2 regions of the Rhodococcoides navarretei genome follow, and region 2 is predicted to be linked to the other one. Evidence: riboswitches for the same ligand, from Rfam matches in the RefSeq annotation. Region 2 holds a riboswitch; the other holds the start of a gene.
The links. A riboswitch is a leader RNA that binds a small molecule or an ion and turns the genes downstream of it on or off. The one in region 2 is predicted to bind cyclic di-AMP.
Positions count from the first base shown of each region.

Region 1: it holds a riboswitch for cyclic di-AMP, as region 2 does, so the genes downstream of both, AABD04_RS18650 (resuscitation-promoting factor Rpf1 domain-containing protein) here and AABD04_RS10370 (C40 family peptidase) in region 2, are expected to answer to the same signal.

Region 1 is NZ_JBBPCN010000001.1:3,970,751-3,980,192, forward strand. Features, by position in the region: gene AABD04_RS18610 (sacsin N-terminal ATP-binding-like domain-containing protein) at 1-839, opposite strand, end outside; gene AABD04_RS18615 (DUF3027 domain-containing protein) at 836-1,927, opposite strand; gene AABD04_RS18620 (glutaminyl-peptide cyclotransferase) at 1,987-2,811, shown strand; gene AABD04_RS18625 (MFS transporter) at 2,987-4,597, shown strand; gene AABD04_RS18630 (DUF2771 domain-containing protein) at 4,594-5,106, shown strand; gene AABD04_RS18635 (cold-shock protein) at 5,120-5,536, opposite strand; gene AABD04_RS18640 (hypothetical protein) at 5,734-5,952, shown strand; gene AABD04_RS18645 (YccF domain-containing protein) at 5,955-6,329, shown strand; cyclic di-AMP (ydaO/yuaA leader) riboswitch at 6,606-6,806, shown strand; gene AABD04_RS18650 (resuscitation-promoting factor Rpf1 domain-containing protein) at 6,815-7,426, shown strand; gene AABD04_RS18655 (hypothetical protein) at 7,503-7,691, opposite strand; gene AABD04_RS18660 (helicase-associated domain-containing protein) at 7,753-9,442, shown strand, end outside.
Region 2 is NZ_JBBPCN010000001.1:2,150,919-2,160,360, reverse strand. Features, by position in the region: gene AABD04_RS10405 (ArsA family ATPase) at 1-633, opposite strand, end outside; gene AABD04_RS10400 (SRPBCC family protein) at 663-1,097, opposite strand; gene AABD04_RS10395 (polyketide cyclase / dehydrase and lipid transport) at 1,233-1,625, opposite strand; gene AABD04_RS10390 (AMP-dependent synthetase/ligase) at 1,761-3,566, shown strand; gene AABD04_RS10385 (glycosyltransferase family 4 protein) at 3,592-4,716, opposite strand; gene AABD04_RS10380 (hypothetical protein) at 4,740-6,110, opposite strand; gene AABD04_RS10375 (NlpC/P60 family protein) at 6,142-7,230, opposite strand; gene AABD04_RS10370 (C40 family peptidase) at 7,512-8,066, opposite strand; cyclic di-AMP (ydaO/yuaA leader) riboswitch at 8,083-8,246, opposite strand; gene AABD04_RS10365 (hypothetical protein) at 8,362-8,586, opposite strand; gene AABD04_RS10360 (DEDD exonuclease domain-containing protein) at 8,790-9,442, shown strand, end outside.

The DNA of each region.
Region 1 (9,442 bases), 1.8 Mb from region 2:
GCGGGCAACGACAACAGCTCGTCCGAGCGGGTCGGAGCGCGCAACACATCGGGCGACGCGGGAACGGGCAGACCGTCGACGACCGGAGCGAGCCATCGCGCGGCCGGTGTCGTGAACTGTCTCCAGGTTCGCGATCCGATCGCGATCTCGGCACTGTTTCCTTCGAGTTCCGTTCTTGCGCAATCGATCACGACGCCATCGATCTCGATGGAGTGCAACGCCTCCAGTTCGAGCAGCAGGTCGACCGCCTCGTCCGCAAAGCCTGCGGCGAAAGACTCCACAGCCACGTCGGCTCGCAATGTCAACACGATCTCGGTATCGAACCCATGGGCGGGCGGGGCGTCGACCGGCCACGCGAGCCGCAGCACCGGAACGCCGGTATCGGGCGCGAGCAGGTCTCGCTCACGCAACGCCTCGAGCGTGCGACGCGCACTGAACGCCACGCCGCCGCCGCGCGATCGCACCTCGATCTCGTCGGACACCGATCGCACCGCAGTGAACCCGACACCGAATTGCCCGACGCCCGAATCTGCGGCAGTCTTGCCCGACGCCCTCAACGCGGTCAACGCGTGCACACCGGAGATATCCAGCGCAGCACCGGTATTGGCGACATGTAGCGCACCGTTGCCATCGGTCCACACGGCCAGCCGGCCCGGGACGCCTGCCCGCTGCGCGGCATCGGCTGCGTTCTGTGCCAGCTCGGTCAGCAGACGATCGCGGTAGCCCCCGCGCACCAGATCGGACTCGGACGCGGAGTCCTCCCGAAGCCGGGTGGGCGATGATGCCCACGCCGCGAGAATCGACTCCCGCAGCGATTCGGTATCGAACGGATCGATCAGCTCGGAGATGCCGAATCTTCTTCCTGCGCAGCAGAATCGGTGGTGCTCGACGCGTCATCGGTGACAGGCGGGGCGTCGGCCGAGACAGCTTCGGTGGCCGACGACTCTGCCGACGCGAACGCGTCCGTGGCCGGGAGATCATCCGAGGCCGGGGCCTCGACCTCATCGGGGGCCTGATCCGGGACGGTCGTGTCGACGACATCGGTCGCCTCGGCCGCAGCAGCCGTCTCGACAGCGCTCGTCTCGACAGCGTTCGTCTCGACAGCGTTCGTCTCGACAGCGTCCGTCTCGACAACAGCGTCCGGCGCGGCTGATTCGGCTGATTCGACCGGGGCAACCGGCGAGGCCACCACGTCGAGTGCAGCGTCGTCGTAGGGCTCGAATTGCGGCGATCCGGCTCCGGTGGGGAGTTCGGTGTCGGAGTGCGCTCCGCAGCCGTACTCGGCGTGCACCACGTGTCCGTCGGCGGCGAATTCGTTGCCGCACACTCCGAATGCGGCGGACAGCGAACCGGCGAGAGGAAGGTAGAAGCCGCAGAGCCCACAGGTCGACGGCGCAGCCTTGGCCATCTCGGTATCGGGACCGAAGTCTCCGTCGTGCCAGCGCTGGGCGGCGTCGAGACGTCCTTCGAGGCTGGTGACCTTGGTTCGGCCGAGACCGATCTCGCCTGCCACCTCGTCGATGGCAGGGTCACCGGACGCGACGTACCCCGGCACGAGCCGCGGATCGTCCTGGCGCGGAGACAGCAGGTCACCGGGCCCCAGATCGCCGGGACGGATGCGCTCGTCCCACGGCACCCAGGACGGTGCCACGAGGGCGTCGGGGCCGGGCAGGAGAACGAGCTCACTGACGGTGGCGTGATCCGCGTCCTCCGGGGCGGCGACCACAACGGCCCACTGCCAACCGCGGTACCCCTCGAGATCGCTGGCGAACCGGTGAGTGGCCGCACTGGAGTCTTCGACGGTGACCCCGAGGTACTCGCCGATACCGCCCTCTCCCAGGTCGAGCAGTGCCTGCCGCGCAAGGTCCACGGCATCGGCCAAGACGGGGCGGATGGAATCGAGCTCTGGAGAAGATGTGAAACTCACACATTCAGTTTGCCGCATCGACTCGGTGACGCCCAGTTCGGGCTGCCATCATGGGTGCAATGACCGTCCGTGCTCGCACCTTCGCTGCCGTCGTGACCTCACTGCTGGCCGTGTCCGCATGCTCGTCGACGACGCAACCGGCTCCGGTGACGTCCGACTCGGTTCCGGCACTGACCACCGAGGTCGTCCGCGAATACGACCGCGGCGACGACGCTTTCACCCAGGGATTCGAGATCGACGGCGACGTCCTCTACGAAGGCACCGGACTGGAAGGCTCGTCGTTCGTCCGGCGTACCTCGCTCGAGAACATGACCGAACTGGGGCGGGAGGATCTGCCGTCCGACCTGTTCGGCGAGGGCATCACCGTCGACGGCGACACCCTCTGGCAGATCACCTGGCAGGACGGAGTCGCGATCGAACGGGACCCGGACAGCCTCGCCGAGCGACGCCGAGTGGACTACGACGGCGAAGGATGGGGACTGTGCTCGCAGGACGAGCGCCTCGTCATGAGCGACGGCTCGTCCACCCTCACCTTCCGCGACCCCACCTCGTTCGAGGCCGAATCCGCCGTGGACGTCACGCTCGACGGCAATCCGGTGGAGCGGCTCAACGAACTCGAGTGCGCCGACGACGGATCGGTGTACGCCAACGTGTGGCAGACCTTCGACATCATGCGCATCGACCCCGAGACCGGCGCGGTGACAGCCGTCATCGACGGCACCCCACTGTGGAATTCGATGTCGGCCTCCGAACGAGACGGCGCCGACGTGTTCAACGGCATCGCGCAGATTCCCGGCACCGACCGGTTCCTCGTGACCGGCAAATACTGGCCCAGGATCTTCGAGGTGCGATTCACCGAAACCGCGCCCGTAGGACAGAATTGACACCGTGACCGATCCACGTCTCCCCCACACCCCACCGGGTGCGGACGACCCCCACCAGGATCACTCCGCAGGCTCCGCTCACGACCAACACCAGGATCACTCCGCGGGCTCCGCTCACGACCAACACCAGGACCACTCCGCAGGCACTTCTCCCGACCCACTCGCGCATCCGGGTCTGGCGAACTACCCACCCGCGACTCCTGTCACGCCCACCCATGTCCCGAGCAGGCGTCAGCCCTTGCCGCCGTTGCACCCGCCGCGAACCGAGCAGATCACGGCGGCGCGCGGCAAGTCCGGTGCCCGCAAGCCGCCGCCGATGCCCAAGAAGCTGACCGTCACCCGCGTCGCCGCCATGCGCGGACGCGAACTGACCGGCAAGGGAATCGCGTCGTTCCAGCGAGCCGCGAAAGCCGACGGTGCCGACAAGTCCGGACTGACGGCGCTCACCTACGCGACCATGGCGAACTTCGCGTCGGACGCCGCGCTCGCGATCGCCTTGGCCAACACTCTGTTCTTCTCGGCGGCCACCGGGGAGGACAAGACCAAGGTCGCGCTGTATCTCGTCATCACGATCGCGCCGTTCGCGCTGATCGCGCCGCTCATCGGACCGTTGCTCGACCGGTTGCAACACGGCCGACGCATCGCGCTCGCCACCTCGTTCGGGCTGCGCACCGTGCTGGCGGTGGTGCTGGTGTTCAACTTCGACAGCTGGGTGTTGTATCCGGCCGCGCTCGGCATGCTCGTCCTCAGCAAGTCCTTTGCGGTACTCAAGAGTGCGGTGACGCCGCGAGTACTGCCACCGGACATCGACCTCGTGCGCGTCAACTCTCGACTCACCGTGTTCGGTCTGCTCGGCGGCACCATCGCCGCCGGCGCTGTCGCCGGCGGCATCGCGTTCGTTGCGGACTCCCCAGGGGCTCTGTGGTTCGTCGCCGCGATCACCGTTCTCGGTGCCTACCTGAGCATGCGCATCCCGTCCTGGGTGGAGATCACCGAGGGCGAGGTGCCCGCGACCCTGAGCTACCACGCGGATCAGCACCACGCCGATCGAGACCGCGGCAACGACTATCCCGGCAACGGGGCTCCGACGGAGAACCTCAGGCGCACGCCACGGGCCGACGGACCCGCCAAGAATCGCAGACAACCGTTGGGCCGGGCAGTGATCGTCGGCCTGTGGGGCAACGGCACCATCCGGATTCTCACCGGCTTCCTGACTCTCTACATCGCCTTCGTGGCCAAATCCCGCACCGAACACGAACCGCTGCAGCAGGCCGCCATGCTCGGACTCGTCGGAGCCGCAGCAGGCCTCGGCAACTTCTCGGGCAACGCCCTCGGTGCCAGGATCAAACTCGGCCGGCCATCCCTCGTGGTCCTTCGCTGCACCCTCGCCGTCACGGTGGTGGCCGTCGTCGCCGCAGTGACCGACAGCCTGCTCACCGCGGCGGTGGCCGCGCTCGTGGCGTCGAGCGCCAGCGCGCTGGCCAAGGTCTCGCTCGACGCGTCCTTGCAGGCCGATCTGCCGCCGGAGTCGATCGCGTCGGGATTCGGCCGATCGGAGACCGTCATGCAGCTGTGCTGGGTGCTCGGCGGCACGCTCGGCGTCCTGCTACCCACCGAGTATTGGCTCGGTTTCAGCGTGGTCTCGGTGTTGCTTACGATCGGGCTCGTGCAGACATTCCTCACCTACCGTGGCAGATCGCTTCTGCCCGGCTTCGGCGGCAACCGCCCCGACCACGTCGAACAAGAAGTGTCCGACGGTACCTTCGGCGAAAATGTGACCAAGTGAATCTCGCTCCCCGCACCAAGAAGATCGCGGCCCTGCTCTCCGCGGGTCTGCTCGTCGTCGCCGTCGCGTTCGTCGCGGTGCTCGCCCTGCTGATCGGAAACGCACCGGAGAAGGAACCCGTCATCTCCGCGTACTCCAACGGGCGGACCGTCGAGGTCGAGCCGTACCTGTACTGCGCCATCAGCGACCCGCTGTGCACCAACGTGGGAGAGACCACCGAGATTCGGGTGGGCACTGCACCGACGGTGCAACTCTCACTCCCCGAGGCCGTCTACTCGGCACCGTGGGTACTCGCCCTGGTCTACGGCGACGACAGCGGGAACATCGTCGAGGACAGCCGGTTCAACGAACCGGGAACCAGGTTGAGCGTCACGGTGCCGACGACGGACGACAGCGATCGAACCCTGCTCGGAATCGAGGTTCGCCTGCCCACCGGCATCATCGACACCGACACCAATCAGGAGGGCTTCGTCAGCCACGCCATCTGGTCGATCGGGATGCTGCCCTAGTCGTTCTCCTGGATCAGCTGTCGAGCTCGCGCGCGACGGCCCGGACCACCTCGGAGATGCGCTGCGCGATCTTGCGGTCCGGGTACTTGCCCTTACGCAGTTCGGGCTGCACGGTGGCCTCGAGCAACGTGATCATGTCCTCGACCATCCCGTGCAGTTCGTCGGGAGTGTGCTTGCGCTCGACGGGTTCGCGGCGGGTGCTTCCGGTGTTCTGACGCACCGACGGTGCCGGCTCGAGCACCTTCAGGCTCAGCGCCTGGGGCCCGCGACGGCCTGCGGCCATACCGAATTCGACGCGCTGACCGGCTTTGAGGCCCTCGACGCCCTCGGGCAGCGCCGAGGAACGCACGTAGACGTCCTCGCCTTCCTCCTGCGAGAGGAATCCGAATCCCTTGTCGACGTCGTACCACTTCACCTTGCCGGTCGGCACTGAGCTCACCCGTTCATCTGTTGCTGTCGATGGTTGCGTTGTTCGTGGAACCGATGTTCGGTCCGCACAAGTTTCGCGCCCCACGAGAACGTAGGACGCGAATACGCCAGTCTAGCGCGGTGAGCCCGGATAGAGCATTCGAGTTGTTCGCCTCACCGCGCCCTCACCGCAGCACGCTTCGCACTACCGTGGTGCATGTGGACACATCGACTCGTAAGAGCAGCACCGTACTGCTGCGCATCGCGCTGGCCCTGTTCGCGATCGGCCTCGTCGCCATTGTCGCGATCCTCGTGTTTCCGATCTTCTCCGCCGCCAAGCCCCCACTCGGGCTGTATCTGACGGCCATGTTCTCCGCGCCGACCGGCTTCGTGCTGGCCCTGGTCTACGCGTTGGCATCCGGACGACGGGCGCGCTGATCATGAGATTGATCCTGAACGTCATCTGGCTGGTCTTCGGCGGCCTGTGGCTGGCACTGGGCTACTTCCTCGCCGGACTTCTGCTGTGCATCCTGATCGTGACCATTCCGTTCGGCATCGCGTCGTTCCGCATCGGCGTCTACGCACTGTGGCCGTTCGGCTCGACGATCGTCGACAAGCCGGGGTCCGGATCCGGCGCACTCGTGGGGAACGTGCTGTGGCTGATCCTCGCCGGTTGGTGGCTGGCCCTGACTCACGTGGTCACGGCCGTCGCCATGGCGATCACCATCATCGGTATTCCGTTGGCGATCGCGAACCTGAAGATGATTCCCTTATCGCTGATGCCCCTCGGCAAGGACATCGTTGCCATTCGGTGACCTCTCGGATCGGTTGCCGCCGGTGTGACTTCCATCACATCACGCTCCGGTAACGGACAGGCAACGGACAGGGGTTCAATGCCCGGCACGTCCACTAGCTGGGCGGACGCGAGACACCCGAAAGAGGTACAAAACGCGCTCGCGGCGACGCCCCGAAACCGACAGTTACCAAATAGTGACGTAAGGCGGGAATTTCAGTACGGTCAGCAGCGGCCGGAAAGTTCGGCCGAATTCCGGCCCGCAGCGCCAAACCTCGTCCCGCGGGAACCGGAACACCCTCGACGATCACCCAGGGGACGAGGACGGGGGACCCACGTCCTCCATGGACAACCGGGAAGTTGTAGCGACTCACGAAGCCTCACCGACTTCCCTTGGGGTGAAGCCCAATTGCCCACTTTCAGGAGTGAGCGAAACGGCCGGGCTACCTCTCAGCCCGAACCCGACAGCTGACCTCGCAGGCGCGTGTGGAGAGGATTTCAACTCGTATGAGCGGACGTCATCGCAAGCCGAGCACCACGGGCAAGACCGTCGCAAAGGTCGCAGTCACCGGAGCCATCATGGGCACCGCGAGCATCGCCTTCACCGGCACTGCCAACGCGGCACCGGATTCCGACTGGGATCGCCTGGCTCAGTGTGAAGCCGGCGGCAACTGGGGCATCAACACCGGCAACGGTTACCAGGGCGGGTTGCAGTTCTCCCCCAGCACCTGGAACGCACACGGTGGACAGCAGTACGCGGCCACGGCCAACCAGGCCAGCCGCGAAGAGCAGATCGCAGTTGCAGAGAAGGTCCTCGACTCGCAGGGTTGGGGCGCATGGCCGTCCTGCTCCTCCAGCCTCGGACTGAACAGCGCGCCCACCGAACGCAGCGTTCCGGTCACCCCCAAGGCACCGGAAGTTCCCGCGCTCCCCGACCTGTCGTCCATCCCGGCCGTGGACAGCTCCGCCGAGGTCGTCGAAGGCATCGTCACCGCCGTCCAGAACATCACCAACGATCCGCAGATCGCTGCGTTCGTGCAGAACGCGGCCCAGGGCATCCAGCTCGATCCGCAGGTCGTGAACTTCTACCAGGCCAACAAGGCATTCCTGCCCCAGTAAGCTGCCTGGCTGCTCCAGCTCGTACGAAAAAAGCCCCCGACGATGTCGGGGGCTTTTTCGTGTTCGAGGGCCGCGGTCAGCGATTGACCACGGTCACCGGATGGGCGTAGGGCAGGTCTTCGACGGGCAGCGGGAACTCGGTGTCCTCACCGAAGGGTGACAAGCCACCCGATCGCGCGGACGAGAGTTCGGTCACCGCGTGGTCACCGCGAGCGGTTTCCGGCCAGCCTGGATCGACATAGGGCTTCTTCGACTTGTTCACCATGCGCCCATTTTGACACCTGCCCTGCGGCGAGCACCAGCCCAGGTCTCTAATCTGATAGACGATGACCGACACGACTGCGAACCGACACACCGACACGCCCCCAGATCTGCCTCAGTGGATCGCAGCTCGAACCGACGCCGAGCTGATCAAGGCCATGTCGCTGCGTCCGGATCTGACCGCGCCGCCGCCCGCATCCCTGGCCGTGCTGGCCGGACGGGCCGAGCAGCGCCGGTCGATCCTGCACACCGCAGACACCCTCGACACCCTCGCACTCACGGTCCTCGAAATCCTCGCCGTCGAAGAGGCCTACGAGCGGCCCGTCACCCGCGCAACGTTGCTTGCCGTGGTGGCCAAGCGCGCACTGGCCAAGAGCGTCGACCGGGCGCTGGCCCAACTCCGCGAACGGCTACTGGTGTGGGGAGACGCAGCCGGGTTCCGGATCAGCCCCGCAGCGGCGGATGCCGTGCCGTGGCGCATCGGGCGCGTACTCGACCCGGTCGACAATCTCACCGAGGCATCCATCACCGCTGCACTGGCCGAACTCGGCGACGGTGAACGCAACCTCCTCGACACCCTCGCCAGATCGTCGCCGACCGGGCGCACCAGGGACGCTGCACCCGGTACACCCCCGGATCGGCCCGTCCAGAAGCTGCTCGCCAAGGGCCTGCTGATCTGGTTGGACGAGCAAACCGTCGAGCTTCCCGTCCAGGTCGGGCAGATCCTGCGCGGCGAGCCGATGTCCGACCCACGCTCTCTCGCCGAACCCACGCTCGACACCAGTACGCATTCACTCGCCGACGTGGACGCCGCCGCGGCAGGCGAGGCACTCGAGCTGGGCAGGCACTGCGTAGCGATCATCGAGGCACTCTCGACCGCACCGGCACCCGCCCTCAAAGCCGGGGGCCTGGGAGTGCGCGAGCTCCGCAAGATCACCAAGGCCACCGGACTCGACGACGACCGCGTGAGCGTCCTCGTCGAGCTGCTCGCCGCCGCCCACCTGATCTCCAGCGGAACACCGGACCCGGTTCCCGCGTCGGACAACGGCGACGATTACTGGGCACCCACGCCTGCCGTCGACGCGTGGCTCGCCGCCGCACCGGCGGCCCGCTGGCACACGCTCGCCGCCGCCTGGCTCGAAGTGCCACGGGCACCCTGGGTCATCGGGATGCGTGACCCCAACGACAAGCCCATCGCCGCCCTGTCCGAGGAAGTCCGATCTCCGGCCGCACCGCGGGATCGACGCATGATCCTGGAACTGCTCGCCGAACTCGGCAGTGGGCACGCAGCGCAGCCCGCCGACCTCGCTCGCACCCTGGCGTGGCGTCGACCTCGGTGGTCCGGACGCTTCGGCGTCACCCCTGTCGGCCATGTTCTCGCCGAAGCGACGGCGCTCGGCATCGTCGGTCGTGGAGCGATGTCGACCCCGGGTCGCTCGTTGCTGCACGACGGCAATGCCGAAGCCGATATGCGTGCGGCTCTACCCGAACCCATCGACTACGTCCTGGTGCAAGCCGACCTCACGCTGGTGGCACCCGGCCCGCTCGAGCCGGACCTGCAGGATCGGATCGAACTCGTGGCCGACGTGGAATCCGCGGGCGCAGCCACGATGTACCGGATCAGCGACACGAGCCTGCGCCGCGCGCTCGATGTCGGGTTGAGCGCGTCCGAGTTGCACGCGTTGTTCGCAACCCATTCGCGGACGCCGGTGCCGCAGGCCCTGACCTATCTGATCGACGACGTGGCTCGTCGAC
Region 2 (9,442 bases):
GACGACCACGGTCGCCCCGGTGCGATCGAAGTCGGTGATCAGGGACCGGACGGAATCGACCTCAGCGAGGATCCGCTCGATCATCGCCACCACGAGGGTGAGGCGCACATCGGAACCGGTGCCTGCGACCATCCGAGCGTGCAGCGGCCAGATTCGCTCGACATACGCGGCAACGGTGTCGGGCAAGTGCAGCGTGCGTAGGGCATCCGCCGATGCAGGAAGATCGACTATTACTGTGTCCCAGCGATTCTCGTCGGCCAGACGGCGAATCTCGTGCATCCCCAACAACTCTTCGACTCCGGCCAGGCCGAGCAGCTCCTCCGGCTCGATAGCCCCGAAGCTAACCCCGTGCTCGTGGCCCGTGGACGCCACGGCCATCAACGCTCCCAGTCCGCGGTATCGCGCCTCGAGCAGAGCCAGTGTGTCGATCTCGACAATGTCGAGGCCGGGTGCGATCGAACGAATCCCGGACGGATCTTCGGTACCCGCGTCCCCCGCGAAGACGTCGACCAGCGAGTGCGCCTGATCGATGGAGGCGATCAGCACCCGTTCACCGGCCTGCGCGAGGCGAAGCCCCGACGCTGCCGCCAACGTCGTCTTGCCCGCACCACCTTTGCCGAGAAACAGCAACACCGTGGTGCGGGGCTCGGTGCGAGCGTCGCTCAGCCTTCGACCCGCTTCTTCAATTCCTTGAGTGCAGTATCGGTGATGACCTTCTCTGCTTTGCGCTTGAACAGACCGATCATCGGAATGTTCAGGTCGACGGTGAGCTCGTACGTGACGTCGGTGCCGCTGCCGGTCTCGCGTAACGTGTACGAGCCGTTCTGGGACTTCTGCATTTCACCCGACACGAGGTTCCACGAGACCGCAGTTCCGTCGGCTGCCCAGTCGTATTCGAGTTCGTAGGTGTCCTTCACCATGCCCGCGTCCAGCACGAACTTGACACGCTTGCCGCGGCCGTCCTTGCCCACTTCGAGGACCTCGACGGATTTCGCGGCCGACACCCACGTGGGGTACGCGTCGAAGTCGGCGATGACGTCCATGACCCGGCTCGGTGGGGCTTCGACGACGATCGACCTCTGGGTTTTCTCCGCCATGACTACTCGTCCGCTTCCTCTCGGGTATTTCGATCCGCTTCGTTCGCTTCGGTGCCGTTGGAACTCGCGGCAGATCCATCTCACACGATCGATCAGCCGACGCACAATGCGAACCCGCCGACCGTACCGCGCGGTTCAATCGCCAGCTGAACTCGACACTGTGTGTTGGGGGGCCTCACCTGCAGACCGGCCGGCCTCCAGCTCTCCCTTGAGCTCGAACGTCATCGCACGGCCGGCAACCCGACGGCGGTGCTGCAGCACCGCCGACTCGATGTCTCCCGTCGACTCGGCATGTAGGAAGTAATGCACGATCACACCGTCGAGTGCGGGCTCGAGCCACAGCTCCATGGTTCCGACGACGCCGCCGCGCACCGCCCAGCGAATTCCTTTCGCACCGCGGTCCTCGGTGACGGTCAGGTTCAGATCCGGCCACCACCGACGCCACCGCTCGGGCGAGGCGAATGCCAGCGCCACCTGCTCCCCTGGGGCGGCCACGAATGTCTGATCCGCAACTTGAATACTGCTCATCGTCAGAGCTTCACATATCGAGTCCGACGCTGTGCGGGTCGAGGTGTATTCGAGCGCCCCGAAGCCGGGTCTACAGTATCTGTGAAGCCGAGCTATCGACTTTCGTTCTCCCCGTTCTATCCGGAGGTAATTTCCGTGCGCGAGTTCACCGCCGCCGCAAAGTACGCCATCGCGGACACCGACTCGGCTGTCGATACCGTGTTCGATCGTGCCCGCACCGCACCGGACGCGGTGGTGTTCCGCCGCTCGGTCGACCGGCAGTGGGTCGATGTCACTGCCAACGAGTTCGAGCGACTGGTGGTCGGAGTGGCCCAGGGGCTGATCGCCGCAGGCATCGAGCAAGGCGATCGGGTGGCACTGATGTCCTCGACGCGATTCGAGTGGTCGGTGATCGACTACGCGATCTGGGCGGCGGGCGGCGTGACGGTCCCGATCTACGAGACGTCCTCGGCCGGGCAGGTGGAGTGGATCCTCGAGGACGCCGAGCCGGTGCTGCTCATACTCGAGAACGACGCACACGTGCAGGAGACCACATCCGTTGTGGCAGCTGCGCCGTCGGTACGACAGACGTTCGTGATCGAGAACTCCGCCGGTGCCGACGCTGTCCAGGCTTTGACCGACGGCGCTGCCTCGATCTCCGAAGAGGTCGTGCACCAGCGGGTTTCGGCACTCCGCTCGTCGGACCCGGCCACGTTGATCTACACCTCCGGCACCACCGGTCGCCCCAAGGGCGTTCAACTGACCCATGCCAATCTGCTCGCCGAATCGCTCGGCATTCGCGAAACGTCACTGAAATCGCTGATGACACAGGGCCGAAGCACCCTGATGTTCCTACCCCTCGCACACGTCCTGGCACGCGCGGTGTCCATCGCGTCGTTCGATGCGGGAGTCACCCTTGGCCACACCAACGATATTCCGAATCTCGTCGCGACGTTCGGCACGTTCCAACCGGACTTCATCCTTTCGGTGCCGCGAGTGTTCGAGAAGGTCTTCAACACCGCCAAGCAGAAGGCGCACGCCGACGGTAAGGGCAAGATCTTCGACCTCGCCACCGAATGTGCGGTGGCGTGGAGTGAAGCCCAGGACACCGGTGGACCGGGAATCGTGTTGCGCGCCAAGCACACCGTGTTCGACAAGTTGGTGTACGGCAAGCTTCGGGCAGCGCTCGGTGGCAAGTGCGAGCTGGCGATCTCCGGCGGAGCCCCGCTCGGTGCCCGTCTCGGCCACTTCTATCGGGGTATCGGCGTGACGATCTACGAGGGCTACGGGCTGACCGAAACCACCGCGGCTTTCGCGGTCAACACGATCGGATTCCAACGAGTCGGCAGCGTCGGACGTCCACTGCCCGGCAACACCGTGCGCATTGCCGAGGACGGTGAGATCCAACTCCGCGGACCGGTGGTGTTCGACGGCTACTGGCGCAACGAGTCCGCGACGGCAGAGTCGCTCGACGACGGTTGGTTCCGCACCGGCGATCTCGGTTCCGTCGACGACGACGGCTACATCACGATCTCCGGTCGCAAGAAGGAACTGATCGTCACCGCAGGAGGCAAGAACGTATCCCCGGCCGGCCTCGAAGACCAGCTTCGGGCGGGTGCACTGATCAGTCAAGCAGTCGTCGTGGGCGATCAGAAGCCCTTCATCGGCGCACTCATCACCCTCGACCCGGAGGCGTTCGATCGCTGGAAGTCCGCCCACGGCAAGGACTCCGAAGCCACTGCCGCGGATCTACGGACCGACCCCGATCTCATCGCGGAGATAGACGCTGCCGTAGCCGACGCCAACAGGTCCGTCTCGCATGCGGAATCCATCAAGAAGTATCGACTGCTCCCCCATGACTTCTCGGAGGAGAACGGCGAGTTGACGCCCACGATGAAGCTCAAGCGCAACGTCATCACGTCGACGTACGCCGACGACATCGAGTCGATCTACGCGCGGTAGCCGCATCGACTCGCGGCAACGAGCATCAGATCAGTGACCGGAGCTTCTCGGTCAGAACGTCCCAGCGCCATTCCTCGTCCACCCATGCGCGGCCGGCGTTGCCCATCTGCGTGGCAAGCGTTCGATCGGACAGGATTCGCACGATCGCGTCGGTGATGCCCGAGACCGACGTACCGTCGACAACGAGCCCGGTCTTGTTGTGCTGCACTGCTTCCGGTGCACCTCCGGACATACCGGCGACGACGGGGACGCCACAGGAAGACGCCTCGAGATAGACGATTCCGAGTCCTTCGACATCGAGACCGGCACCCCGGGTGCGGCTCGGCATCGCGAACACGTCCGCGATGGTGTGGTGGGCGGCAAGCTCCGCGGACGGCACGGTACCGGTGAACACCACGTGTTCCTCCATGCCGGTGGATCGAACGAGCTCGCGCAGCGTCTTCTCGTAGGGCCCGCCGCCGACGATCACCAGAACCGCTCCGTCGACGGCCCGACGGATTCCGGGAAGCGCTCGGATCAGGAAATCCTGCCCCTTACGCGGAACGAGCCGAGACAGGCACAGAACGGTGGGGCGATCTCCGAGGCCGTACCGCGAGCGCAGTTCCGCGCGCGCGGCGGCGTCGGGCACGAAACGATCGGTATCGACACCGGGCGGTAGATGCTCGAGCGCGGCGGTCCTGCCGAAGGCCGAGCTCACGCGGCCCCTGGTGTACTTGCTGACATAGGTCACCACGTCGGTGTTCTCACCGATCGTGCGCAACGTTGCACGGCCACCGGGCACCATCGACCAGCCGACCTCGTGGCCGTGAGTACTCGCCACGATGCGATCCGCTCCGGCTTTGCGCAGATGCGACGACATCACAGCCAACGGAGCCGACGCACCGAACCATACCGAATCGCACCCTCGCGACTTCAGAATTCGAGCCGCGCGCCGGGCGACGAGCGGAGTCGGCAACATCAGCGTCGTCGGATGTCTGATCACCTCGAACGGCTGCTGGGCATCGAACTTCTCGTGCGAGTCGCCGCGCCACCGGGGTGCGTAGACCACGAGCTCGTCCGCGGGTAGCTGCGTGGCAAAGCTGTGCAGATAGGACTGGATACCACCGGGGCGAGGTGGAAAGTCGTTCGTCACGAGCAGAGTACGACGCATGGCGACAACCGTAGCGCCCCGGCTCAGCGTGACCGAGCAGCCACCCAGTCGCCCCAGGAAGCAACGAACTGGGCACGGTTCAACCGCAGTACCGACTCGAAAGGAGCATCGGCAGGGCCCTCGTTCGTTGGTTCGGACGCCAGCTCCTCGTACAGTCTGCGCAGCGTGGACTCGCCGAACCGATCGGCTACGAACGCGAACACCGACCACGCCGACTCGTATGCCACGCTCGACCGGGTGCCACCGGCACCGAAATCCTCGTTCTTCGGCAAGACCGTCGGCGGCCCCCCTGCCGCCACGATGGCGGCCAGAGTGGGAGCCAATTGCGCGAAGTCGGCACCGGAATTGCGATACCCGGAATAGTCGGCGAACCCCTCGGACACCCACAGCGGAGTACCGTCCGTCGTCCGCGCACGCGCTGCCACATGGGTCAATTCGTGTCGCAGAACCGAGCGAAGGGTGAACGGCGTCAACCGCGACGCGGCATCAGGGCCGAACACCACCCGCTGACCCGTCGGACGGGAGCCGTCGCCCGCCACCGCGTCGGACACCGTCACCGCGGCCACATCGGTGGACGGATCGGACCCCGTCAGTTCGGCGAACTCCTCCGCGGAGGAGGCAACGAAAACCAGCCCGTCGCGCGCCCAGTCGTCTCCCCAGAAATCGGTGACCGCCGCCGTTGCCGATGGGAGTTCGGCGGCAAGGCTGTCGACGAACTGCTCGCGATCCGGATGCCCCACGACCACCGAGGTCCCGGCTGCAGTGGGCACCGAACGCACGGTCAGTGGTCCGAAATCCCATGGCCCGCGCCAGGTCTGGCGTCGATACTCGGACAGGTCCGCGTCGTCGACCAACCGCCACCGACCGTCTCGCTCGGCCACGACGAGTGAGACCGGCCGACGCGTCGGCGATGCGTCCGGTCCGGTGACCGCGTATCGCAGATACACCGAGGGCGCCCAGACGTCGGTGGCATCGAGCGCCTCTGCGATCGACGGCGGAACCGGGGTCTCCGGCTCATGTCCCAGGTCGTAGCCGAAATCGGCGAACGGGACGGCCGACACCACTGCTGCCCGACGCACCTCCGCTTCCACGAAACCCGGATCGGCCCGCGGATCCATCAGCTCCCGCAGCGCATCGACATCGCCGGAACGAACCGCGCGAGCCCACCGATCCAGGAGAACGGTCACGTCGGCGCGGCGCTGTTGATCGTAGGTCGGTGAGGCCTGGGGATCGGTGACGGCCGAGGATGTGTCGGATATGCCGTCGGAGGTGCCGGCTCGATGAATCAGGAAGGCCGAGACCGCCACCGCCGCAACGAGGACGACCGCCAACCAGCGCAACCGTGCCGATCGCACGAGAGCATGCACTCCGGAGTGCCCGCTGGAGCCACTCATGCAGGCGTTCGGCGATCGTCGAGGCACACTGTCAGTATCGACGCGCCCCGTAGTACGGGAACGATGCCATCGACTGCACCTTCACGGGAACACCGAAGGTGGAGGCATGGAGCACGTTGCCGTTTCCGGCGTAGATACCCACGTGTGAGATGTCCGGATAGAACAGCACCACATCTCCCGGCTGCAGATCTTTCTGATCCACCGGGGTTCCGCCTGCTGCCTGCGCCTGACTCGACCGCGGCAGCGTCTTGCCCACCTGCTTGTAAGCCCACACGACCAACCCCGAACAGTCGAAGCCATCTGGGCCGGTTCCGCCCCAGACGTAGGGCTTGCCGATCTGCGTCAGCCCGGCCTGCAGCGCGCTCGCACCGGATCCGGGCGTCAGGCCCTGCAGAATCGTTGCGGGATCGAAGCCGTCGGGCAGTGCCGATCCGGCGAGAGCCAGCTGCTCGGAGGACGTGAGAGCACTGTAGGCGGCCATCACCTCGGCGATCTGACCTTGCAACTCGCTCTGCTTGGCCTGGAGGTCGTCGCTGACGACCTTGGCCTGTTCGGCCGCAACGCGTGCCTGATCCGCAGCCGCATTCGCGGCCTGCTCGGCGGTCACGGCGTCCGAACTCGCCTGCTTGAAGCGCGCGACCTGATCGGCGGTCTCCGCCGAGATCACATCGAGTGCCGACATCTGATCGAGCAACTGCTGTGGCGAGTCGCTGACCATGACGGCGAACAGTCGATTGGTCCGCGCACCCTGGTAGTTGACGTTGGCAACCTTGTCCATGGCCGGCTTGAGCTGCGCCAATTGTGCCTGCGCTGCGTCGACGGCAGCACGGCTCTGTTCGACGACGGCCTGCGCGTCGAGTTGCTGCTGATTCTTGGCATCGAGATCGATCTGAGCGTTGTGCAGGGATTCGGTGGTCTGCTCGGATTCGCGAGACAGCTCGGCAAGTTCGGTCTGTGCGTCGGACGCCGAGTCGAATCCCGGCTGTGCGATCGCCGTTGTTGTCGGCACCACGGTGATGCTCGCGGCCAACGCGACAGCAATCACCGAGTTACGGACCAGCCGCACCACTCGGGTAGATCTCGATATCGCCACGGAAAGCGACTCTCCGTCCTCACACATGTTGTCTCGATCGAGACAACGGTTGGAAAAATAGACCGAAAACGAACCCTACCCATGCTCTTACGGGCGCGGACGCGATCACGGTCCGAAATCGATGGGGGTTTCAGGTGACAGGTCACAAAGTAAACGTCGACCAGGTCTCGATCAGATTACGAACTGGACGTCCCGCTGTCCACCGGACCGGCGTGTCGCGGGCGTCCCGCCCGGGATACGACAACAGGGCCGAACCGGTAGTCGGTTCGACCCTGTCGGTCGTTCACAACGAACGTCGCTCGCTCGAATCAGTAACGGCGAGCGCCGTCGAACGGCATCGAGGCAAGCGGAGCAACCTTGACCGGCACGCCGGACGTGGATGCGTGCACCACATTGCCGTTGCCGACGTAGATGCCCGAGTGCGAGCCGTCGTAGAACGAAACGACGTCGCCGGGGGCCAGGCTGTCTCGCGACACCGGAGTGCCTGCGGCTGCCTGGTCGTAGCTCGTGCGGGGCAGGCTGACGCCGGCCTGCTTGTACGCCCACTGGACGAGGCCCGAGCAGTCGAACGAGTCCGGACCCGAAGCGCCGTACACGTAGGGTGCGCCGATCTTGGACTCTGCGGCCTGAACGGCCTTCGCTGCAGGAGTGACCTGGGGAGCCAACGGAGCTCCCGGTGCAGGCATACCCGGAACGTTGAGAGGAGGAAGGCCCGGGATGTCAGGAATCTCGAAGGTTCCGACGCCGGGAATGGTGAGGGGGGCCGCCATTGCGGGTGCGGCGGGAAGGATGACCACGCCTGCCGTGAGCGCTCCGGCTACGAGGACTCGCCGCAATGATCGGTTGGAAAGTTGTGACGCCACGAAAGATGGTGCTCCGTTTCTTCCTATCGTCCGCCGACCGAGTTAGCTGACGGGTTCGGGCTGGGAAGAGCAGCCCTACCCACCGGCCACTGTGCAGTGGCTCAGCGGGATTCACCCCAGTAGATATCGGGTTCCCGGTACGAACACTCTCGCGAGTGAACGATTAGGCGGTGACTTGCGACGCCACTCCGGTTTGGACTGGCGAGACTCCGCAAGGTCTCAGGAAGGTTACGAAATGGCATACCTCCGTGTCGACCCCAACTCGCCGAAGCGAGTGAAATCGGCCCGAAACCAGCTATCCAGCGCGTTGGTCGCCCGGTGTGTCACGAGTCGATAACAACGGAATCTCGGAAGTGTCGTCGTCGTCCACTACGAGCTTGAGCGTGGGTACCAGACCGACATCGGCAAGCACCCCCATAGCGCCCAATTCCTCCTGCTCGAGGGTGATACGAGAGGGTGGTCCGACCCACCGCCCATCCGATCTCGCCGGCATCCCGGGTGCCCCGAGAAGGACCGTCACGACGCAATCCGCACACGCGATGTCACGGACCAGGCAGTCACTGCAGTCGATGATCATGTGATCCTTGTCTCTTTTCGGTTTCCGGCGGTCGAATCAGCCGATCGAACGAAAGATAGCGCCGGCCACCGACAGGTTTCGTGACACGACTGCGTTCGACGACACGGTGGGCATTCCTGTCGGAGGTCGGACCTAATCTCGTCCCGGTGAGCCTGCCCATCCAGCTGACGTTCGACGAACTCGACACTCCGCTGCACGAGACCACGTTCGTCGTCGTCGACCTCGAGACCACCGGCGGCAGCGCTGACACCGAAGCCATCACCGAAATCGGAGCTGTGAAGGTTCGCGGGGGCGAGATCCTCGGCGAGTTCGCCACCCTCATCGATCCTGGCAGGTCGATCCCGCCGTACATCGTGGAGTTGACCGGCATCACGTCGGCGATGCTCATCGGTGCGCCTCGGATCGAGCGGGTACTGCCCGGTTTCCTCGAATTCGCGCGGGGTTCGGTGCTCGTTGCTCACAACGCCGGGTTCGACACCGGATTCCTCAAAGCAGCCGCCAGTCGCCTCGACATCGCATGGCCTCGGTTCCAGGTGCTCTGCACCGTCAAACTTGCTCGTCGAGTTCTCACGCGCGACGAGGCACCGTCGGTGAAGCTGTCTGCGCTGTCGACTCTGTTCAGATCCGGCACCCGACCGACGCACCGCGCGCTCGACGACGCCCGAGCGACAGTCGACGTTCTGCACGGCCTCATCGAGCGTGTGGGCAATCAGGGGGTCCACAGCTACGCCGAGTTGGTCGACTACCTACCAGCGGTGTCGGCCGGCCAACGAGCCAAACGCGGGCTGGCCGCCCATCT